3 regions of the Pseudomonas sp. ICMP 8385 genome follow, and region 2 is predicted to be linked to each of the others. Evidence: predicted binding sites of a transcription regulator. Region 2 holds the regulator's gene; each other region holds the start of a gene.
The links. The regulator sigma-54, encoded in region 2, starts transcription at its own class of promoters, with help from an activator protein. The targets are predictions, from matches to a motif close to ANTGGCATNNANNTTGCTNT.

Region 1 (7,843 bases), on a different contig from region 2:
TACCCAGCGCGCTTGGCTTGCCGTGGGTAATCCACTCGGCGAACATCCAGCCCAGGGCCGCAGCAGCGGTGGCGATCTGGGTCACCAGCATCGCCATGCCGGCCGTGCCGTTGGCCGCTGCGGCGGAGCCGGCGTTGAAGCCGAACCAGCCGATCCACAGCATCGCCGCGCCGATCAGGGTGTAGCCCAGGTTATGCGGGGCCATTGGGGTGGTCGGGTAGCCTTTACGCTTGCCGAGCACGATGCACGCCACCAGGCCAGCCACACCGGCGTTGATATGCACCACGGTGCCGCCAGCGAAGTCCAGCACGCCCCAGTCCCACATCAGGCCGCCATTGCCGCTCCAGACCATGTGCGCGATCGGCGCATAGACCAGGGTGAACCAGATGGCCATGAACAGCAGCATCGCAGAGAACTTCATGCGCTCGGCGAACGCACCGACGATCAGCGCCGGGGTGATGATCGCGAAGGTCATCTGGAAGGTGATGAACACCGCTTCCGGGAACAGTGCCGCCGGGCCCGTGATGCTGGACGGGGTGACACCCGCCAGGAACGCCTTGCCCATGCCGCCGAAGAACGAGTTGAAGTTGACGACGCCCTGCTCCATGCCCGTGGTGTCGAACGCAATGCTGTAGCCGTAGACGACCCACAGGATGCTGATCAGACCGGTAATGGCGAAGCACTGCATCATCACGGAAAGAATGTTTTTGGAGCGGACCATGCCGCCGTAGAACAGCGCCAGGCCAGGGATGGTCATGAACAGCACCAATGCAGTGGCTGTCAGCATCCAGGCGGTGTCGCCGGAGTTGAGGACTGGCGCCGCCACTTCGTCTGCCGCCAAGGCCAGGCTGGGTATTACGATGGACAACAGGGCTCCTAGCCCTGCGAATTTACGCAGAGTCATATTGTTTTCTCCTGGGGCGTTGGGGTTTGGCGGCTTAGATTGCGTCGGTATCGGTTTCGCCGGTACGGATGCGGATAGCCTGTTCCAGATTGACCACGAAGATCTTGCCGTCACCGATCTTGCCGGTGTTGGCCGCCTTGGTTATCGCCTCGATAACCCGGTCAAGATCCTTGTCGTCAATGGCGACATCAATCTTCACCTTCGGCAGGAAATCGACCACGTATTCCGCACCGCGATACAGCTCGGTATGACCCTTCTGCCGACCGAAGCCCTTGACCTCGGTAACGGTAATGCCCTGCACGCCGATCTCGGACAGCGACTCGCGTACATCGTCCAACTTGAACGGCTTGATGATGGCAGTGACTAGCTTCATGAAAACTCTCTCCCGAATTGGTGGACTTGCCCCAGGAAAACAAACCCGTCTCAAGTCTAAGCGCAGTGCCTGGCTTTGTAACGCATCGTCGCCTCGGCAATTGCCATTGCGACGCCAGCCAACCGTTGGTAACGAAACATGTACCCTGATCCGTCAGCGCACTGCATTCGTCACAGCGACTGCATCAGTGCATGGGTCATGATCACCTAAGCAGAAACCTTGCCAGCTCCGTAAAAACAAACGAAATCAGCCCCTTGCCCGCTCCTGCCGGCCCATCGGGCTGTGTAGCGGCCTGGATACGCACAAAAACAGTGCACACCTATTCCGTTCAATGCGCGAAAAACGTGCAGTCGCCAGCGTGAAAAAGACTATAGCCACTGCGTGATACACTGCCGGCCAACTGTTTTCCGGAATGTTTCCCATGCTCGCGCCCAAAGACCTCCTCGACGCCCTGAGCGGCCACGCCTCTCGCCTGTTTAGCGGCGAAACCCCGCTGCCCCGCACTGAAATCGAAAGCCAGTTCAAGGCGTTGCTGCAAAGCGGGTTCAGCAAGCTGGACCTGGTCAGCCGTGAAGAATTCGACAGCCAGATGGTAGTCCTGGCCCGCACCCGTGCGCGGCTGGAGAGCCTGGAGGCGAAGGTGGCAGAGCTGGAAGCGCGGTTGAATCCCAGCGAGCAATAACACGCCGTACTTGTAGGAGCGAGCTTGCTCGCGAAAAACCTGAAAACGCCGCGCGCATCCAGAAGCCCCGCGTTATCGTTGGCGTTTTTCGCGAGCAAGCTCGCTCCTACAGTAGGTTTCCTGCTGCCTTGGATACGTTCTGTAAAACCTCCACACGGCGCCTCCCCCGCCCTCGTCTACCCTTGAAAAACCGCAAAGCGGCCCTCCCTTTCAAGGAACGAGCATGTCCCTCGCCATCGTCCACAGCCGCGCCCAGATCGGCGTCGAAGCCCCTGCCGTCACCGTCGAGGTGCATATGGCCAATGGTTTGCCATCGCTGACGCTGGTGGGCCTGCCGGAGGCGGCGGTCAAGGAGAGCAAGGACCGGGTGCGCAGCGCCATTCTCAATAGCGCGCTGCAATACCCCGCGCGCCGCATCACCCTTAACCTGGCGCCCGCCGACCTGCCCAAGGACGGTGGGCGTTTTGACTTGGCGATTGCCCTGGGGATTCTCGCGGCCAGCGTGCAGGTGCCCGCGCTGGCGCTGGATGATGTGGAATGCCTTGGCGAACTGGCCCTGTCTGGCGAGGTGCGCGCGGTCAAAGGGGTGTTGCCGGCCGCGCTGGCGGCACGCAAGGCCGGGCGCAGCATGATCGTGCCCAGGGCCAATGCCGAGGAAGCGTGCCTGGCCTGCGGGTTGAAGGTGATTGCGGTGGATCATCTGCTGCAAGTGGTGGCGCACCTCAATGGCCTGGTGCCGATCGAGCCTTACACGTCCGACGGGTTGCTGTACCTGAACAAGCCTTACCCGGACCTGAGCGAGGTGCAGGGCCAGCTTGCCGCCAAGCGCGCCCTGCTGATTGCGGCAGCGGGTGCCCACAACTTGCTGTTCAGCGGGCCACCCGGCACCGGCAAGACCTTGCTCGCCAGCCGCCTGCCCGGGCTGCTGCCGCCCTTGAGCGAACAGGAGGCACTGGAAGTGGCGGCGATCCAGTCGGTGGTCAGTCTCGCCCCCTTGAGCCACTGGCCCCAGCGGCCCTTTCGCCAGCCGCACCATTCGGCATCCGGGCCGGCGCTGGTGGGTGGCGGCTCGAAACCACAGCCAGGGGAAATCACCCTGGCCCATCACGGGGTGCTGTTTCTCGATGAGCTGCCGGAATTTGATCGCAAGGTGCTGGAGGTGCTGCGCGAACCGTTGGAGTCCGGCCATATCGTGATTTCCCGCGCCCGCGACCGCGTAAGTTTCCCGGCACGCTTTCAACTGGTGGCGGCGATGAACCCCTGCCCCTGCGGCTATATGGGCGAACCCAGCGGGCGCTGTCGGTGCACGCCGGAACAGATCCAGCGCTATCGCAACAAACTCTCGGGGCCGTTGCTGGACCGGATTGATTTGCACCTGACTGTGGCACGCGAAACCACCGTGCTGAACCCCTTCCAAAAGGTCGGTGATGACACGGCGAAGGCATCCGCCCAAGTGGCCGAGGCCCGGGAGCGCCAGCAAGGGCGCCAGGGTTGCGCGAATGCCTTCCTCGACCTGGCGGGATTACGCGAGCACTGCGCACTGGTAAAAGCCGATGAAAGCTGGCTGGAGGGAGCTTGCGAGCGGCTGACGTTATCGCTGCGCGCAGCTCACCGACTGCTCAAGGTCGCGCGTACCCTGGCAGACCTTGAGCAAGTGGAAGGCATCGCTCGCCATCACTTGGCGGAGGCATTGCAGTACCGACCGGCAATCCCCACCTGAAATCCTATACACAACCTAATCTGTTACCCGTCAGATAAAATTCCAATCGTACGGTCTACTACAAGCAGATTAAGATTTTTCAACAAGAGCCCGACATAGACAGCAAACACATCAGAATCAGCAAACGATCCCATAAAATCTTGCAATCAAATAATCAACCAAAACTTTCAACTTTTGCGAGCCATATTTATTAGGTTTATATAATAGCCACGCCATGCCTTGAGAACTACCAATATATCTCCAGTTTGGCAAGACAGCAATCAGGCGCCCCGCACTCAACTCTGATTCTGTAACGGCGCTAGGCAAGCAAGCTATTCCCAAACTATTTAGTGTTGCCTTGAGGACCGCTTCAATATCATTCGAGCAATAGCGCCCGCTAATCATAACTTCAGATGTTTCGTGCTCATTAGCGAACTCCCACCGCTTGTCCTCTGAGATTTCAGCAATTGCAATACAGCTATGCCCCGATAATTCAGAGGGATGGTTTGGAACTCCGTAAAAATCGATATACTCCGGCGTTGCACACACTGTAAAATCTACATTGAAGAGTTTTCTAGCGACCAACCCCAAAGGTGGCGCATCAGTTATCCTTATACTTAGATCAATCTCATCACAAATTAAATCCTCTTCAACAGCATCAAAAATGAACTGGACGTTTATTTCTGGAAACTTTCGCAAGAATTCTGGCATAAGCTGATTGAGGGAGTTGTTCAGTATTTTGGAAGCGGAAATTTTTATTAGCCCCTGCGGCCGCCCAAGCTCTTCTTTCAGATCAAGCACTCTCGATGAAAAATTAAGCAAATCCTTACAGTGGCGATAAACTTTAGCACCATCAGAGTTCACTTTCAGATGTCGCGTACTACGCTCAATTAAACGCAGAGACAAAATTCGCTCCAGCTTTGAAATTTGCCGACTGACAGCAGAAGCAGATACCCCTAGCTTTTCCGACGCGTCAATAAAACTACCTGTTTCAACTACAACTGCAAATGCAGCCATATAGGGGAGCATATCGACATAATCCTTATGCATATAGTTCCTCGATTCGCTATGAAGACGTCATATTATTTTAAATCACCAACCTTGAGGCTCGTGATTGTTTTTATATCCGCAACCATACTTTCGCTAAAACCGATTGTGCACATCGCAACACTTAGAACAAGCTATAAAATGAAATCCCTCAAGAAAAAGTACAACCTCGAAGGATTAGCACTTCAATAAACCACTATCAATACTACAGCAAGAGATCAAACATACAGTAAATCCAATCGTTTAATCAATTAAACATATGCAAAATCATTGCGCCCATCAATACAAGCACGACGCCGATTAGCTGCCAACCTCCCAGCCGTTCCTTGAAAACCAAAAAACCTAATATTGCAGCTATTCCACCCGAAAGCGTGCTAATGACGGTAACAACAGAAACCGAACCATTAATAGCGCCCCAAGAAAAAGCAGAAAACCCACCTAAATTAAACAAGCTAGCTGCAACTAACAAACCTATATTTTTACGTGGCGGCAACTTGAGACCTGCATTCAGCTTAAGCACTATAAAAAATAACACAAATAGCCCTACGGCATACCCCAACCATAACATGGTAATCGGGCCTAATATGGGAAGCGCATATTTTCCTTGTATCCAAAGACTCGTACCGTACAGAATCGCAGCTACAAGACCAAAAAAAATCGAAAATTTGTTTTGGTGGTTGGTCTTCACATCAGAATCCACATGGATGCTTGTAAGCAAGACTCCGATGACACAGATTAGAATACCAACGAACTGGCTAAGAGCAATAACATCTCCACTAGCCCAAGCTAGCGCGGTGGTAAATACACCATAAGAAGTTATCAACGGTGCAACAATCGCAGTCTTCCCGAGTGCAAACGCTTTAGAGAGTGCTAAAGCACCTGTCACGGTGCATACCGCAGCGACTAGCCCCGCCCCCCAAATTACCAAAGGCGCCGACAGTGACTTGATAAAATAGAACGGGTAAAGCAATAACAGGATGCTCATCAGCACAAAACCTAATGCCTGGCCAAAAAAAACAGCCCTTTTTACGCCAACAGCACGGGCATTCAACCCAACGAGAAAATCAGTGCCCCCCCAAAACAAAGCGGCAACAAGCCCCATAATCACATCCATTACTGTAATCCCCTTCCTACTTCTTTAAATTATTTTTATATAATTAGCAGAAATTAGTCTAGGACTGATGAAAAAGTCAAATCCTCACTTTGACCCTTTTATTTGCACATTAGCGTCGTCCCCGCGTAATTTTGCAAAACAATTCATCAGCGGCGGAGTCGTCACAATCGATAAAAGTGCGATAATTAGGAAAATGCCGTAGGCCTTTTCCGATAAAATCCCCAGCTGCAATCCAATATTTAAGATTACAAGCTCGACGAGTCCTTTAGTATTCATCAGTAAACCAACCTCCATAGCTATGGCCGGACTCAGGCCGCAAATTCGACCAGCTAAATAAGTACCCACTACTTTTCCGAAAAAACCACCGAATGCAAAAATACCTAACCATAACCAAGTATCGAATTGTAAAAAATAGCCAAAACTGACCTGAAGCCCGGAATAAGCAAAAAATAATGGAATGAAAAATACATGTGCAAACTCCCCAATAGTTAGCCTCCAAGTATGCTGAAGTCCAGGGACCTTGCAAAATACATATGCCGCAATTACCACACCTATGGCTTGATGAAATCCTAATTGTGAGGTTACCTCAGCGCTCATCAGACAATAACAAATCGCAAAAACTAATTGCACGCTCTTATTTCTATCAGGCACTTGCTCGCGGCACAGAAAGGAGATTAGAGGACGAATCATATAAAAAGAAATTCCGCAAAACCCAATTAAACTCAATATACTTACTAGCCCCCCAACAACACTTGTTTTTTCAACGGAATTAAAAGCCACTAAGAAAGCCAATCCGACCCAAGCAAGTACGTCCGTATAAATTGCACTAGATAAAGCAATAGAAGCTGTCGAGGTAGACATACATCCTAAGTGATTAATTATTTTAATCAATACCGGCAACGCTGTAACTGATAACGCAAGACCACAGAAAAATACGTATGGCCAAAGAGCGATATCAGGTGCTAAAGTTTCCTTGGACATGGTTGCGATTAGACATCCGATCAGGAACGTTAATGAGACTCCAAATAGGGTGATGACCAAGGGTATCAATCTAGCATTTCGTATTTTTCCAGTATGCATAAAAGACGTATGCCATACCACCTCGAACATTAGAAGCACTAGTCCCAAGTCAGCAAGGACCTTTAAATCCTCCAAAGAATCGTTGAAAAACAATGCGGCGTACCCGTTAGGCCAAAGTACACCAAATACTGAAGCCCCCAGTAACAAACCAGCGCTGATTTCCCCTATCATGCGACTTTGTCCGACCTTCTCCGCTAATCGCCCTAACACAAGAGAAAGAGTAATAATTAGAGAGACTTGTACCATCCAAGTAGCCATTCTGCTGCCCTAAATAAAGTCACCACCATGGAATATATGCATTACTATGTCGAACGATTTGACTCCGCTTGAAAACTAACAGCAATGTAACCGCATAACCTCATGCACCAACTTTGAGTGTTCTACGAGAACATCTTGGCTTTCATGCACCAAGTATACGAATCCCCAAGTGGATAAAAAATCTTGGGTATCCTGTACAAGATCTCCAGCCTTCACCAACACATCGATATTGACTACCGAGGAAAGCTCTTTGACCTCATCAACACCTGAAACCGAAATAATTTTCCCTACACCCACATTAATAAGGCAGCAAATACAGAAATGTTTTCTGTAATCAACGCCTTTAAAATTCTCTATAGATCGACCTAGAAAAATATCTAGATTAAGGCTATACCAATTCAATCCAGTGCATTGCTCTGCAAGAGAAGGTACATTCGCCCCAGAAAGCCGTCCGTTTTGCTCAATGATTACCCATCCATCCACGGAGCTTTTAAACTCAATGTCATTAATTCCATAGTCCGCCTCTAAGGCCTCATTGACTCTCCTTATATATTTGAATGCATTCTTTGCCTTCGAACTCACGGTTGATAGGGATCGAATATTTTTGTATACACTGGGATTGTTACCAACTCGGATTTTTTCGTACTCCGCAAAACATAATATATTTTTCTTTTTATATTTCCCAA
Region 2 (7,843 bases):
ATCTCAAGCAGATCAGCGAAAGCCAGGGCAAAGCCATTGTCGACGCCGCCCAAGGCTTGCTGGAAGGCGATTTCATGCAGCATTTCCCGGTGGATATCTTCCAGACCGGTTCCGGCACCAGCTCCAACATGAACGCCAATGAAGTGATTGCAACCCTGGCCAGCCGCCTGCTGGGCGAGCCGGTCAACCCCAACGACCACGTCAATTGCGGGCAAAGCAGCAACGACATCATCCCGACCACCATTCACGTCAGCGCCGCACTGGTGCTGCATGAGCAGACGTTGCCAGCGTTGCTGCACCTGGTTGAGGTGATCGAGCGCAAGGCGGTAGAGGTCCATCCGTTCATCAAGACCGGGCGCACCCACCTGATGGACGCCATGCCGGTGCGCATGAGCCAGGTGCTTGAGGGGTGGGCGCAGCAGCTCAAGGCCAATATCGCTCACTTGCAGGGCCTGCTGCCAAGTCTGCAGGCCCTGGCCCAGGGCGGTACTGCGGTGGGGACCGGGGTCAATGCGCACCCTGAGTTTGCTACACGTTTCAGCCAGCAGTTGAGCAGCCTGACCCAGGTGCGGTTCACTCCGGGCAAGAACCTGTTCGCCCTGATTGGCTCCCAGGACACCGCGGTCGCCGTTTCCGGCCAGTTGAAAGCGATTGCCGTATCGCTGATGAAAATCGCCAACGACCTGCGCTGGATGAACTCCGGCCCACTCGCCGGCCTCGGTGAAATCGAGCTTGAAGGCCTGCAACCGGGGTCGTCGATCATGCCAGGCAAGGTCAACCCGGTGATTCCAGAGGCCACGGCCATGGTCGCGGCCCAGGTGATCGGCAATGACAGTGTGATCACGGTCGCCGGTCAATCCGGCAATTTCGAGCTCAACGTGATGCTGCCGATCATCGCCCAGAACCTGCTCAGCAGCCTGGAGCTGTTGGCCAACTCCAGCCGCCTGCTGGCGGACAAGGCCATCGCCAGCTTCAAGGTCAACGAGCCCAAGCTCAAGGAAGCCTTGGCGCGCAACCCGATCCTGGTCACTGCCCTCAACCCGATCATTGGTTACCAAAAGGCCGCTGAAATCGCCAAGAAAGCCTATCAACAAGGCCGGCCGGTGATTGATGTGGCGCTCGAACACACCGACCTGCCGCGCAGCCAACTGGAAATCCTCCTGGACCCGGAAAAGCTCACGGCGGGTGGCGTGTAATAACCGACCCTGCTTTGGAGGCTCACCATGGAGCACTGGAAACGCACGATCGAACGGGCCAATCGCTGCTTTATGCAGGGCGAACTGGTGGATGCCCGCGAGCATTACCTGCAAGCCCTGGCCCTGGCCCAAGTGTTGTTCGAGCGCTGGGGGGATGCCGACGAGGCGGTGGCGGCCTGCGTCATTTCCCATCACAACCTGGCGGACCTGCACCTGCGCCTGAACCAGCCTGAAGAAAGCGCCGAATACCTCTGCGCCATTCACCAGCGTTTGCTGCAGACCCTGCAGGACACTCGGCTGCCTCAGGCCTTGCGCGAGGCAGCCTTGCGCCAGAGCAGCAAGACCTACGTCGAACTGTTGAATTTCATCAGCGACCACGGCGAGTACCCCCGTACCCATCGCTTGCTGGGCAACCATACGTCGCAGACAGGTGCGCCGACCCGCAACAGCCCTTTTTATGGAGCACATTGATATGTCCTACACCTTGCCTGCCTTGCCGTACGCCTACGATGCCCTGGAACCGCATATCGATGCGCAAACCATGGAAATCCACTACACCAAGCACCACCAGACCTACATCAATAACCTCAATGCCGCCGTCGAAGGCACCGAGTTCGCTGGCTGGCCCATCGAGAAACTGGTCTCCAGCGTCCAGCAATTGCCGGAAAAACTGCGCGCCGCGGTGATCAACCAGGGGGGCGGGCATGCCAACCACTCGTTGTTCTGGGCGGTCATGTCGCCCAAGGGCGGCGGCAAGCCCGAAGGGGCCCTGGGCCAGGCGATTGATACGCAGTTGGGTGGTTTTGATGCCTTCAAGGAGGCCTTCACCAAGGCCGCGTTGACCCGTTTCGGCAGCGGTTGGGCCTGGCTGAGCGTGACCCCGCACAAGACCCTGGTGGTCGAAAGCAGTGGCAACCAGGACAGCCCGTTGATGAGCGGCAATACGCCGATCCTCGGTCTGGACGTGTGGGAGCACGCCTACTACCTGCTTTATCAAAACCGCCGTCCTGAATACATCAACGCCTTCTACAGTGTTATCAACTGGCCGGAAGTCGCTGAACGCTACCAGGCTGCCCTCGCTTAATGACCTCTTATAACCAGACCTAAGGCCGACTATGGGCACTGAAACACTGGCGATCAGCAGCGTACGAATGTTCCGCTATGCATTTGGCTCGCTGCTGCTATTGGCGGGAACGGCATTGCTGGTGGCCCACGGGCTGGCCTGGCTGAACCTGGAGCCGCGGATCCTGCGCGCACTGCAAGGGGGAGCAATCTGCGCCCTGGGCACGGCGTTGGGCGCGGTGCCGGTCCTGGTGATCCGGCGGATGCCGTTGGCGGTCAGCGATACATTGCTGGGGTTTGGCGCCGGCGTGATGCTGGCGGCGACTGCGTTTTCGCTGGTCGTGCCGGGGATTGCCGCCGCCGAAAACCTGGGGCTGACGCCCTGGGCCTCCAGTGGCTTGATCAGCTTCGGCATCATGCTGGGCGCTTTCGGCTTGTTTCTGGTCGACCGCAAGGTCTCCGGGGCCAGCCCGGACATGTTGGTCGGTACGCCCGACAAACCGGTGATCCCGCCGCGCATCTGGCTGTTCGTGTTCGCGATCATTGCCCATAACATTCCCGAAGGCATGGCGGTGGGCGTTTCGGCCGGCGGTGGCATGCCGGATGCCGACAGCTTGGCCATGGGCATTGCCTTGCAGGATGTGCCGGAAGGGCTGGTGATTGCGTTGGTGTTGGCAGGGGCAGGGATGTCGCGAGCCAAGGCTTTCATGATTGGGGCGGCCTCCGGGCTGGTAGAGCCGGTGTTTGCCGTACTCTGTGCCTGGCTGGTGAGCCTGGCCGAGATGCTGCTGCCTTTGGGCCTGGCGCTGGCGGCCGGGGCGATGCTATTGGTGGTGACTCACGAAGTGATCCCCGAATCGCGCCGCAATGGGCATGACAAGCTGGCGAGCCTGGGGTTGTGCATCGGGTTTTGCCTGATGATGGCGATGGATACAGCGCTGGGCTGATCCTTTATTCAGGGGGTGCACAAAACCAATGTGGGAGCGGGCTTGCCTGCGATGCAGGCACCTCGGCTTTTCGTCTAGACCGAGGTGATGCTATCGCAGGCAAGCCAGCTCCCACACAAGCCCATACACATGGAATTTATGTTGGGCAGGGGCTATTCGCCTTCGTCGAAGTAGTTATTGATCAACTGCGCCAGCGCGTCCAACGCTTCCTGCTCCTGCTCGCCTTCGGTCTTCAGGTGGATCGTGGTGCCCTTGCCGGCTGCCAGCATCATCATCGCCATGATGCTTTTGCCATCGACCATGGACTCTGGCGTACGCCCGGCGCGCACCTGGCAAGGAAACTGGCCCGCGACCCCGACAAATTTGGCCGAGGCGCGGGCGTGCAAGCCCAGTTTGTTGATGATTTCAATTTCCAGAGCAGGCATCGCGAAGGTGTTCCTTTCAGCTGAGGTCGCGGTGGCGAACCTGGACATTCTTGAGGGTTTGCTGCAAGACCTGGCCCAGGCGCTCGGTCAGGTAGACGGAGCGGTGATGCCCGCCGGTACAGCCAATGGCGATGGTGACATAGGCCCGGTTGCTGGCGGCAAAGCGCGGTAGCCACTTGAGCAGGTAGCTGGAGATGTCCTGGAACATCTCCTCCACATCCGGTTGTGCCGCCAGGTACTCGGCAACGGGCTGGTCCAGCCCAGACTGATCGCGCAGTTCCGGCTTCCAGTAAGGATTGGGCAGGCAACGCACGTCAAATACCAAGTCGGCGTCTATCGGCATGCCCCGCTTGAAACCAAAGGATTCGACCAGGAAGGCCGTGCCCGGTTCCGGCTGGTTCAGCAGGCGCAGCTTGATGGCGTCGCGCAGTTGGTAAAGGTTCAGGCTGGTGGTGTTGATCTTGAGGTCGGCCAAGTCAATGATCGGCCCCAGCAGCTTGGTCTCGTCTTCGATGGCTTCGGCCAGCGAGCGGTGCGGGCTGCTCAGCGGGTGGCGGCGACGGGTTTCCGAGAAGCGCTTGAGCAGCGTTTCTTCGTCGGCATCCAGGTACAGCACGTCGCAATGGATGTGCTTGGCGCGTACCTCTTCCAGCAGTTCCGGGAATCGCGTGAGGTGGCTGGGCAGGTTGCGCGCGTCGATCGACACCGCCACCAGCGGTTGGGCCAGTTCGGTATGGATCAACGCACGTTCGGCCAGCTCGGGCAGCAGGCCGGCCGGCAAGTTGTCGATGCAATAGAAGCCACTGTCCTCAAGCACATTGAGGGCCGTACTTTTACCCGAGCCGGAACGCCCGCTGACGATGATCAGACGCATGATTACTGCCCGCTTTGCTCATCCAGAACCACCTGATACAGCGCTTCATTACTGCTGGCGCTGCGCAGTTTCTTACGTACTTCTTCACGGTCGAGCATGCTGGCGATCTGCCGGAGCAGCTCCAGGTGCGCATCGGTGGCGGCTTCCGGGACCAGCAGGACAAACAGCAGGTCAACCGGGGCGCCATCGATGGCGTCGAAATCTATGGGCGCCTCCAGGTGCAACAGGGCGCTTATCGGTGCGTCGCAGCCTTTGAGGCGGCAGTGAGGAATCGCGATGCCGTTGCCAAAACCGGTCGAACCGAGTTTTTCACGGGCTATCAGGGCATCGAAGACATCTTGCATTTCCAGGTCAGGCACTTGGCGGCTGATCAGGTTGGCAATTTGTTCGAGGGCTTTCTTTTTACTGCCGCCCGGCACGTTCACAAGGGAACGGCCGGGGGTCAGGATGGTTTCAAGTCGAATCATGGGTGGGGAGTGTTAGCGGCCTGTGCCTTGAAGAAGGCTCTGCTGCTTTTCCTTATGCTTTTTGATTTGGCGATCCAGCTTGTCGGTCAGGTCGTCAATGGCGGCATACATGTCTGAATGCTCTGCATTGGCGACTACTTCCCCGCCGGGTATACGCAAGGTGGCTTCGATTTTCTGCTTTAGCTTTTCGACAGACATGATGACTTGCACATTGGTGATCTTGTCGAAATGCCCCTCAATCCGTTTGAGTTTTTCGCTGATGTAGGCGCGCAGCGGTTCGGTCACTTCCAGTTGGTGTCCACTGATATTGACTTGCATACAGCTTCTCCTTCGTTGCCAGTGCATAAAGCGGCGGGTAGGAATACCCGCCACTGGAACGCTGTGGCCTGCCCGTCACATCAACCGCTTACGCTCGCTGGAAGGCGCGATCCCAAGGGACTCGCGGTACTTGGCGACGGTTCGACGGGCGACCTGAATGCCTTGTGCCTCCAGTAAACCAGCGATCTTGCTGTCACTCAACGGCTTTTTCTGATTTTCCGCGGCAACCAGTTTTTTGATGATCGCGCGGATCGCCGTGGACGAGCATTCGCCGCCTTCGGAGGTGCTGACGTGGCTGGAGAAAAAGTATTTCAGCTCATAGATACCGCGCGGGGTATGCATGAATTTCTGGGTGGTGACCCGGGAAATGGTCGATTCATGCATGCCGACGGCTTCGGCAATGTCATGCAGCACCAGCGGCTTCATTGCCTCGTCGCCGTACTCCAGGAAGCCGCGCTGATGCTCGACGATCTGGGTGGCTACTTTCATCAGGGTCTCGTTGCGGCTTTGCAGGCTCTTGATGAACCAGCGCGCTTCCTGCAACTGGTTGCGCATGAAGGTGTTGTCGGCACTGGTATCGGCCCGGCGCACGAAACCTGCGTATTGCGGGTTGACCCGCAGGCGCGGCACCGATTCCTGGTTCAGTTCCACCAGCCAGCGCTCGTTGTCCTTGCGCACGATTACGTCGGGGACGACGTATTCGGCTTCGCTGGACTCGATTTGCGAACCGGGACGCGGGTTGAGGCTCTGGACCAGTTCGATGATCTGGCGCAGGTCATCTTCCTTGAGCTTCATCCGGCGCATCAACTGGCTGTAGTCGCGGCTGCCCAGCAGGTCGATGTAGTCGGTGACCAGGCGTTGGGCCTCGGCCAGCCAGGGGGTCTTGGCGGGCAGCTGGCGCAGTTGCAGCAACAGGCACTCGCTGAGGTTGCGCGCACCAATGCCGGCGGGCTCGAACTGCTGGATGCGGTGCAGGACCGCTTCGATTTCGTCCAGCTCGATATCCAGTTCCGGGTCAAAGGCCTCGAGGATTTCCTCAAGGGTCTCGTCCAGGTAGCCCTGATTATTGATGCAGTCGATCAGGGTCACGGCGATCAGGCGATCGGTGTCGGACATCGGGGCAAGGTTCAGTTGCCACAGCAAGTGGCTCTGCAGGCTTTCACCGACGGAGGTGCGGGTGGTGAAGTCCCACTCGTCATCGTCGTTGCTGGGCAGGCTGCTGGCGCTGGTCTGGTAGACATCTTCCCAGGCCGTATCCACCGGCAGTTCATTGGGAATGCGCTCGTTCCACTCGCCTTCTTCCAGGTTATCCACCGTGGGTGCGGTTTCCTGGTAGGACGGTTCCTGGACGTCGGCGTTGGGTTTTTGCTCGATGTTGTCGGCCAGTGGATCGGCATTGTCGAAGTCGTCGCCTTCTTCCTGGCGTTCGAGCATCGGGTTGGACTCCAGGGCCTCCTGGATTTCCTGTTGCAGGTCCAGGGTCGACAATTGGAGCAGGCGGATGGCCTGTTGCAGCTGCGGTGTCATCGTCAGCTGCTGGCCCATTCTCAGGACTAGCGATGGTTTCATGGCAGGGGCTTAACACCTTATTCGCCGGCGCAATGCGCCATCCACGACAGGGCGCGTGAGCGCCAAACATAAGCAAATTATATGCCTGATATCGGGGGCTTTGCCTAGAGCGCGGTAACAATAAAAATAATAAGGTTTTTATTGACTCCCGCGCCTGATGGCGAATGTCCTGACATCCCAGTGTTTACAGGCGGAACTCGTGCCCCAGGTACACTTCCTTGACCAGTTCGTTGGCCAGGATGGTGGCGGAGTCGCCTTCGGCAATCAGTTGGCCGTCGTTGACGATATACGCGGTTTCGCAGATATCCAGGGTCTCACGCACGTTGTGGTCGGTGATCAACACGCCGATCCCCTTGGCCTTGAGGTGATGGATGATCTGCTTGATGTCGCCTACCGAAATCGGGTCGACACCGGCGAAGGGTTCGTCCAGCAGGATGAACTTCGGTGCCGTGGCCAGGGCGCGGGCGATTTCCACACGACGACGCTCGCCGCCGGACAGGCTCATGCCGAGGTTGTCGCGGATGTGGTTGATGTGGAACTCCTGCAGCAGGCTTTCCAGTTCCTGGCGGCGTCCATCGCGATCCAGTTCCTTGCGGGTTTCAAGGATCGCCATGATGTTGTCGGACACTGACAGTTTGCGGAAGATCGATGCCTCCTGGGGGAGATAGCCGATACCCGCCCGTGCACGACCGTGCATGGGCTGGTGGCTGACGTCCAGGTCGTCGATCAAGACGCGGCCCTGGTCCGCTTGGACCAGGCCGACGATCATGTAGAAGCAGGTGGTCTTGCCGGCACCGTTGGGGCCAAGCAGGCCGACGATCTGGCCGCTGTCGATCGACAGGCTGACGTCGCGCACGACCTGACGGCTTTTATAGGCCTTGGCCAGATGCTGGGCTTTCAGGGTTGCCATTACTGGGCCTTCTTCTTCGGCTGGATAACCATGTCGATGCGCGGACGTGGTGCAGTGACCTTGGTGCCATTGGCG
Region 3 (7,843 bases), on a different contig from region 2:
CAAAGCGCTCGACCTGGCGCTGCACCAGGCCGCTCATATTGTGGAAGCGCACACCGGCAAAGGTGGTGTTGATCCTTTCTTCAACGTGCAGGTAACGCAACTCCACCGCAGTGGTCATGCTGCCAAAGGGCAGGGCGGCGATAAAACGGTCGTAGACCTGGCCCAGTTGCAGGCGCTCGGAGATGTCCCCGTCAAAGCGCAGCTTGCAGCCGGTGGCGGAGATATCCAGCAACTGACCGCTGATAGGCGTCTTGAGTTTCTCGCCGCCCAATTCGATATTTACCAGTTGCGCCAGTTTCAAGGCTGCGCGAAAGGCATTGCGGCGCTGATGGTAGACCACTTCTTCAGGCAGGCTGCCTTTGTAGATACGGTGGCCGTCCTGTGTGCCGATTGTCAGGCTGCCATTACTGTCCCAGGCCACGCGCACGCCTTCGTGAAAGCCTTCGATGCGAAAGGCTTCGCCATTTTCCAGGTAGCGTTCACCGTCGGGCGGGATCATCTCGTCCAGGCTCAGGGTCTTGCTGTCCTTGTCGACCTCCACCAGGTAGCTCTGGAAGCGCTGGTTGCGTTCGTGAAAGGTGATGATCAGCGGGTCGTGGCTCTCTTGCAGCAGCCGCAGGGTGCTGGCAATTTCCAGAGGGGTGGTGAGGACCTTGGGTGGCTGCGGAGCATCTACCGCGCTAAGGGTGTTGAACACGGTTCTTCCATCTCCAGACAAAATACGACTACACGCAAGAACCGGCATTTTGCCAGTATGTGGCGCGCCTTGATAGGGCGCCCGATAAACCGGCGTCAGGCTTGGCTGAGGGTGCTGGGCTTGACCAGTCGCGAGGTGGAGCCCTGGGCGTTATACAGTGCTGGAGGTTCGCCGCCATGCAGGATGCGCAACTGGTTGGCGGTGGTAGCTTGCTGCAGTTGGATCGACTGGCCATTGAGCACATTGGCTTGCTGGCAGTTGATCAACAACTCATTGAGTGCTTTGCTCTGGGCCAGCAACTGGTCGCCGACCGACGAATGGCTGGCCAACTGTTCCAGGCCGCTGTGGTCAGCGGGCAGGCCCAGGCTGAGCAGGATCTGGCTGCGTTTCTGGCCGTGTTGTTCAAGCAGGATGATCAGCGATTGCTTGCGTGCCAGGATGTCTTCCAGCAGGCGCATGTCGCGACCGCACAGGGCCACGAATTCGTCTTGAAGCAGCTCCAGCAGGTGTTGCGCGGGAGCCAGGTCTTCAGTGATCAGTTGCAGCAGATTTTCGTCGTGCATGGCTGGCCTTGGGGTTTAAGCGTCCAAAAGCCCGGCGCAGGCCTGTGCCTAGCGCTCGGCTTTGATGATTTTGCCGGCTAAACGGTCGTTGTCGATCTGATAGCTGCCATCGGCAATCGCCTGTTTCAACTCGGCCACGCGGGCTTTATTGACAATCGGCTGATCGCGCAGCGAGTCAGTGATCTTCTGCAACTGTTGAGCCTCGTTGCTCAAATGGACCGATTCGCCACTTTGCGTCGAAACGGTTTGTTCTGCCTTGGCAGGCACTGCCGGTGCCTTGGCTTCAACGCTGTCCTTGGCCGCGTTGGTACGCGTGCTGCCGGGCGTTGCCTGGGCGTTATTCAATCGGCTGAAATCAATGACCATGTTAAAAAACCTCTGGGTATTTGGACGCTTGCCATGTTTTCGGCCATACCCGGACAAACTTTAGGCGCGATCGACAATAAACCTATGCCTCGCAATATCGTGCGCACAGTGTAGGAAAAGCCAGCGTCCCACGCCAGTAATCTATAACGCCACCTCCACTTGGCCAGGGGCCGTGACACGGGCCTTGATCACCCGCTTGGAGTTGAGGTTCTTGACGCGGATCTGTTCGCTCATCCCGCCATTGGCCAGGGCCTCCCCCGGCATTTTCACGTTCAGGCCGCCACTGCTGGCGGAGATCACCACCTGGTCGCCCTTGCGCACCACTTCTGCCTGTTCCAGGTGAACCAGGGTAATCACCTGGTCGCTGACCATTGGTCGGGTTAATTTCTGCCCAATGGCCTGGTCCACGGAGGTGAGGTAGCCCTGGCTGATCTGGCTGATGTCGCGTTCGCGCATGGCCACGTCTTCAAAACCGATGATGCCGGTGCGCTTGAGTGGGCGGGTAACGGTCACCACTTCGCGGAACAATCGCACCTGGGCCGGCACGAACACGGTCCAGGGCGAGCTGCCGTCGCAGCGTACGCGCACGGTCACGCGGCCAATGGGCTGGGCGGGGCTTTCCAGTGAGCCTGTCAATTCCTTGTCGCACATGGGCATGCGCAAACGCGGGTCCAATGGGTTGACTTGGATCTCATAACGCCCCGGTGTCTGTGTGGTTGCCAGATAATCTTCTACAGTGAACTCAAGAAAGCCTTGAGTGACGCCGATAAGCAGATCAGGCAAGGTGACATTGTCGGCACGGGCCTGGTGGCCTGCGCCCAAGGCAAGCAACGCCATCCAGGCACAGAGCGATCTGCGGTACTGGGGCGAGCCAAGGCGTCGGAAAACTGTCGTTTTGATGTTCATAGCCAATAAAAAGCAAGGCTCGTGCCGTTTTGTGTTGGGTGCGCGTCGTACCCGTAAGTTTTGTAGCGTAGGAGTCTGGGCATGGCAGGTGTAATGGATTCAGTGAACCAGCGCACGCAGCTGGTAGGGCAGAATCGCCTGGAGTTGTTGCTGTTTCGACTCGATGGCAAGCAGCTATATGGCATCAACGTCTTCAAGGTACGGGAGGTGCTGCAATGTCCCAAACTCACCATAATGCCCAAGTCCAACCCCGTGGTGTGTGGCGTGGCCAACATCCGTGGCTCGACGATTCCGATTCTTGACCTGGCGATGGCCACCGGTACTTCCGGCCTGCAGGACCGCGAGAGCCCGTTTGTGATCATCACCGAATACAACACCAAGACCCAGGGGTTCCTGGTGCGCTCGGTGGAACGTATCGTCAACATGAACTGGGAAGAGATCCATCCGCCACCCAAGGGCACCGGGCGCGATCACTACCTCACGGCAGTGACCCGGGTCGATAACCAGTTGGTGGAAATCATCGACGTCGAGAAGATCCTCGCGGAAGTAGCGCCGACGTCGGAACAGATTTCGGTGGGTGTGGTCGATGAGCAGACCCAGCAAAAAGCCCTGACCCTGCGGGTGCTGACGGTGGATGACTCGTCGGTGGCGCGCAAGCAGGTGTCCCGTTGCCTGCAGACGGTGGGCGTCGAAGTAGTGGCGCTCAATGATGGCCGCCAGGCGCTGGACTATCTGCGCAAGCTGGTGGACGAAGGCAAGAAGCCGGAAGAAGAATTCCTGATGATGATTTCCGACATCGAGATGCCGGAAATGGACGGTTACACGCTTACGGCCGAGATACGCAGCGATCCACGCATGCAAAAATTACATATAGTCCTGCATACTTCATTGTCCGGTGTATTCAATCAGGCGATGGTCAAGAAGGTCGGTGCCGATGACTTCCTGGCCAAATTCCGTCCTGATGACCTGGCATCCCGGGTAGTCGACCGGATCAAGTCTGCAGATCACGGCTAGGGGCTTTCTCCCTGGCGGTCACACGAGTTAAGAGGCGGTTGCATTGTCTACGGGTAATTTGGATTTTGAACAGTTCCGGGTATTCCTGGAAAAAGCCTGTGGCATATTGCTCGGTGAAAACAAGCAGTATCTGGTATCAAGCCGCCTCAACAAATTGATGGAGCAGCAGGGTATCAAGTCCCTGGGCGAGTTGGTGCAGCGTATCCAGGGCCAACCGCGCAGCGGGCTCAAGGAGATGGTGGTCGATGCCATGACCACCAACGAAACCTTATGGTTTCGCGATACCTACCCCTTTGAGGTGCTCAAGAGCAAGGTATTGCCCGAGGCCATCAAGGCCAGCCCCGGCCAGCGCTTGCGCATCTGGTCGGCGGCCTGTTCTTCGGGGCAGGAACCGTATTCGCTGTCGATGTCCATCGATGAGTTCGAGCGGACCAACATGGGCCAGCTGAAGGCAGGGGTGCAGATTGTTGCCACTGACTTGTCCGGCACCATGCTGACCAACTGCAAGACCGGCGAGTACGACAGCCTGGCCCTGGGCCGCGGCCTGTCCCAGGAACGCCTGCAGCGTTACTTCGACCCCAAGGGCGCCGGGCGCTGGGGGGTCAAGGCACCGATCAAGAGCCGGGTGGAGTTCCGTTCGTTCAACCTGCTGGACAGCTACGCCAGCCTGGGCAAGTTTGACATCGTGTTTTGTCGCAACGTTTTGATCTACTTCTCGGCTGAAGTGAAGAAGGACATCCTGTTGCGCATTCACGGTACGCTCAAGCGCGGTGGCTATCTGTTCCTCGGCGCGTCCGAGGCGCTGAACGGCTTGCCGGATCATTACCAGATGGTGCAGTGCAGCCCCGGCATTATCTACCAGGCCAAGTAACAACTCGCTCAAAATGTGGGAGCTGGCTTTTTTTGGGGGGCCCCCCCCCAAAAAAGCCAGCTCCCACACTTATTTTTGCCGACCCCGCTCTCAGCGCCCGCCGCAGTTCCCACTTTTTTGTGCCAAACCTTCTATAGCGGCAACTGCCCATTGCCGCTTTCCTGACGCTTCGCGGTAAAGCGTTGCCGCTTTTGCGCCATTGCCACCGGCAATATCTCCCTAACCCCTTGATTTATTGGGCCTGAAAAACCTGGCATGGCGCTTGCTATAACCCTGTTACAGAACAGCAGGTCAGCCCCTAAAGGTTTCCGCCATGAGCATCAGCTTCGATAAAGCGCTCGGTATCCACGAACAGGCCCTGGGCTTTCGCGCCCGACGTGCCGAAGTCCTGGCTAACAACATCGCCAACGCCGACACCCCGAACTACAAGGCTCGGGACCTGGACTTTGCCGCCGTGCTCGCCGCACAGAGCGACAAGACCCAGAACGGCTCCTTCGCCTTGAACATGACCAATAACCGTCATATCGAAGCGCAGGGCCTGGGCAGTGGCGATGAGTCGCTGATGTATCGCACGCCGATGCAGCCGTCGATCGACCAGAACACCGTCGACGCGCAGCTGGAGCAATCGAACTACGCCGAGAACTCGGTGAACTTCCAGGCCAGCTTCACCCTGCTCAACAGCAAATTCAAAGGGCTGATGGCAGCCCTGCGCGGAGAGTAAGCCATGTCTCTATCCAGTGTTTTCAATATTGCCGGTAGTGGCATGAGCGCCCAGACCACGCGTCTGAACACGGTCGCCAGTAACATCGCCAACGCCGAGACCGTGTCGTCGAGCATCGACCAGACCTACCGTGCGCGGCACCCGGTATTTGCCACCATGTTCCAGGGGGCCCAGGGCAGTGGCGGCGATTCGTTGTTCCAGGACCAGGATGCTGCCGGCCAGGGCGTCCAGGTGCTGGGGGTGGTCGAAGACCAGAGCAACCTCGAAGCGCGCTACGAACCCAACCATCCTGCCGCGAACGAAAAAGGGTACGTGTACTACCCCAACGTCAACGTGGTCGAAGAAATGGCTGACATGATTTCTGCCAGCCGCTCGTTCCAGACCAACGCGGAAATGATGAACACCGCCAAAGCCATGATGCAGAAGGTCCTGACCCTCGGTCAGTGATAAGGGGCGCTAAAGCATGTCCGTCACTAACGATGTGTCGAGTCAGTCGACAATCCAGAGTCTGTTCGACTCCAAGGTCAAGGATGCCAAGTCCACTCAGGGCAACCTGGCCGATACCGCCAAGGCGGCTTCGGGCAACCAGTCCCTGGGCAAGGATGCGTTCCTGCAATTGCTGGTTACCCAGCTGAAGAACCAGAACCCGCTGTCGCCCCAGGACAACGGCGCGTTCGTCGCGCAACTGGCGCAGTTCAGCAGCCTGGAAGGCATCAACACCCTGAACGACTCGGTGAACACCATCACCGGCAACTACAAGTCGTCGCAGGCGCTGCAAGCCTCGTCGCTGGTGGGGCGTTCGGTGATTATTGAAACCAACAAGGCCATGGTCGATACGAGCAAGAGCTTTACCGGCTCGGTCGCCGTGGGGTCGTCGGTGGGCAACGTCACCGTCAAGGTCACCGACAAGGACGGCAAGCTGGTCAAGACCATCGAACTGGGCGCCCAAAGCGCCGGCAAGGCGGACTTTATCTGGGACGGCAAGAACGAAGCGGGCGAGCCACTGGATTCTGGCTCTTACACCTTCGCGGCCAGTACCAAGAATGACGCCGGTGAGTCAGTGGCGTTGAAAACCTCGCTGCCCGCCACGGTCACCAGCGTGACCCTGAGTCAGACCGGCGGCGAAATGCTGCTCAATCTTTCTGGCGGCATGGGCAGTATCAAGCTGTCGCAAATTCAGACTATCGGTACATAGAGCCGGCTAAATACGGCAAGAGGAGAGAAACATGTCTTTTAATATCGGCCTTAGCGGCCTCTATGCGGCCAACAAACAACTGGACGTGACCGGCAACAACATCGCCAACGTCGCGACCACCGGCTTCAAGTCGTCCCGTGCCGAGTTCGCCGACATCTACGCGGCGTCGCGCCTGGGCACTGGCAACAAGACTATTGGTACAGGTGTGAACCTGGCCGCGGTCTCCCAGCAGTTTACCCAGGGTGAAGTCACCAGCAGCGGCGGTTTGCTGGATATGGCGATCCAGGGTGGTGGCTTCTTCGTGCAAAAAGGCAGCGACGGCTCGTTGGAATACACCCGTAGCGGCTCGTTCAAGCCGGACAAGGATGGCTACATCACCAACAACACCGGCACCTCGCGCCTGCAGGGCTATGCCGCCGATGAAGACGGCAAGATCAGCAAGAGCGGCCTGACCGACCTGCGTATCAACCTGTCCAACCTGCCGCCCAAGGCGTCGACCAAGGTTGATTCGAGCAGCAACCTGAACTCTTCCAAGTTGCCGATCGACCAGGTGACCAAGCCATTCAACCCGGGCGATACGTCGACGTTTACCGAACAATATGGCACCACCTTGTATGACACCCAGGGCAATGCCCACGAGATGGTGCAGTACATGGTGAAAACCGACTCCAATACCTGGAAGTCCTACACCCTGGTCGATGGGCACAACCCGGATGGCAGCTCGATCACGGCCTCGCCACCTGTTGCCTCGACCGTGACGTTTGATACCGCCGGCGCGCTGCAAGGGATCATCACTCCGCCGAGCAACGTGTCCAATACCACCCTGACCATCGACTGGAAACCGGGCGTGATGGAAAACGGCGTGTGGAACCCTGACAACGGCGCCGCCGGGGGCAAGATTGCGATCAACATGGGCAATATCACCCAGTACAACTCGGCCAGCTACCGTAACCCACCGATCACCGATGGCTACGCTACTGGCGAAATCACCGGGCTGAAAATCGACGGCAGTGGTGTACTGTTTGCTACCTTCAGCAACCAGCAAAGCAAGGCCATCGGCCAGGTTTCCCTGGCCAGCTTCAACAATGAGCAAGGCCTGCAGCCTGCCGGTGGCACCGCCTGGAAAGAAACCTTTGCTTCGGGCCAACCGGGCTATGACGCACCCGAGTCCGGTACCTTGGGTTCGCTGGTGGCCAACTCCCTGGAGAACTCCAACGTCAACCTGACCAATGAGCTGGTGGACCTGATCAAGGCCCAGAGCAACTACCAGGCGAACGCCAAGACCATCTCCACCCAGAGCACCATCATGCAGACCATCATTCAGATGACGTGATGCTGTTGGTCTGATCCCCAGGCGACAGAAAACCCCTCGGTCGAGGGGTTTTTTTTCGCCTTTTTTCGCGCTATCTGCCTGTTCATGCAATCACACATTTCTATTGGAACTGCCGACAACCTTCTTCTCACTCATTGAAACCAACAGGTTTTGATAAAAGGGGAAGGCCATGTGGGG

Region 1: a site for sigma-54 is predicted at 1,485-1,504, ahead of glnK (P-II family nitrogen regulator). Genes of this name have one in related genera too.
Region 3: a site for sigma-54 is predicted at 4,667-4,686, ahead of flgB (flagellar basal body rod protein FlgB). Genes of this name have one in related genera too.

Annotation. Positions count from the first base shown of each region.
Region 1 covers NZ_LKBY01000121.1:32,642-40,484, forward strand. The annotation lists gene AO268_RS23720 (ammonium transporter) at 1-904, opposite strand, end outside; gene glnK (P-II family nitrogen regulator) at 939-1,277, opposite strand; gene AO268_RS23730 (accessory factor UbiK family protein) at 1,699-1,959, shown strand; gene AO268_RS23735 (YifB family Mg chelatase-like AAA ATPase) at 2,183-3,679, shown strand; gene AO268_RS23740 (LysR family transcriptional regulator) at 3,797-4,708, opposite strand; gene AO268_RS23745 (DMT family transporter) at 4,953-5,819, opposite strand; gene AO268_RS23750 (cation:proton antiporter) at 5,904-7,157, opposite strand; gene AO268_RS23755 (ATP-grasp domain-containing protein) at 7,233-7,843, opposite strand, start outside.
Region 2 covers NZ_LKBY01000001.1:132,974-140,816, forward strand. The annotation lists gene AO268_RS00650 (class II fumarate hydratase) at 1-1,196, shown strand, start outside; gene AO268_RS00655 (hypothetical protein) at 1,224-1,667, shown strand; gene AO268_RS00660 (superoxide dismutase) at 1,669-2,280, shown strand; gene AO268_RS00665 (ZIP family metal transporter) at 2,312-3,205, shown strand; gene AO268_RS00670 (HPr family phosphocarrier protein) at 3,358-3,630, opposite strand; gene rapZ (RNase adapter RapZ) at 3,647-4,504, opposite strand; gene ptsN (PTS IIA-like nitrogen regulatory protein PtsN) at 4,507-4,971, opposite strand; gene hpf (ribosome hibernation-promoting factor, HPF/YfiA family) at 4,984-5,289, opposite strand; gene AO268_RS00690 (RNA polymerase factor sigma-54) at 5,365-6,858, opposite strand; gene lptB (LPS export ABC transporter ATP-binding protein) at 7,043-7,768, opposite strand; gene lptA (lipopolysaccharide transport periplasmic protein LptA) at 7,768-7,843, opposite strand, start outside.
Region 3 covers NZ_LKBY01000089.1:41,791-49,633, forward strand. The annotation lists gene AO268_RS08800 (flagellar brake protein) at 1-697, opposite strand, end outside; gene AO268_RS08805 (flagella synthesis protein FlgN) at 793-1,260, opposite strand; gene flgM (flagellar biosynthesis anti-sigma factor FlgM) at 1,309-1,626, opposite strand; gene flgA (flagellar basal body P-ring formation chaperone FlgA) at 1,768-2,532, opposite strand; gene AO268_RS08820 (chemotaxis protein CheV) at 2,614-3,546, shown strand; gene cheR (protein-glutamate O-methyltransferase CheR) at 3,590-4,417, shown strand; gene flgB (flagellar basal body rod protein FlgB) at 4,731-5,138, shown strand; gene flgC (flagellar basal body rod protein FlgC) at 5,142-5,585, shown strand; gene flgD (flagellar hook assembly protein FlgD) at 5,602-6,333, shown strand; gene flgE (flagellar hook protein FlgE) at 6,365-7,666, shown strand; gene AO268_RS32680 (hypothetical protein) at 7,836-7,843, shown strand, end outside.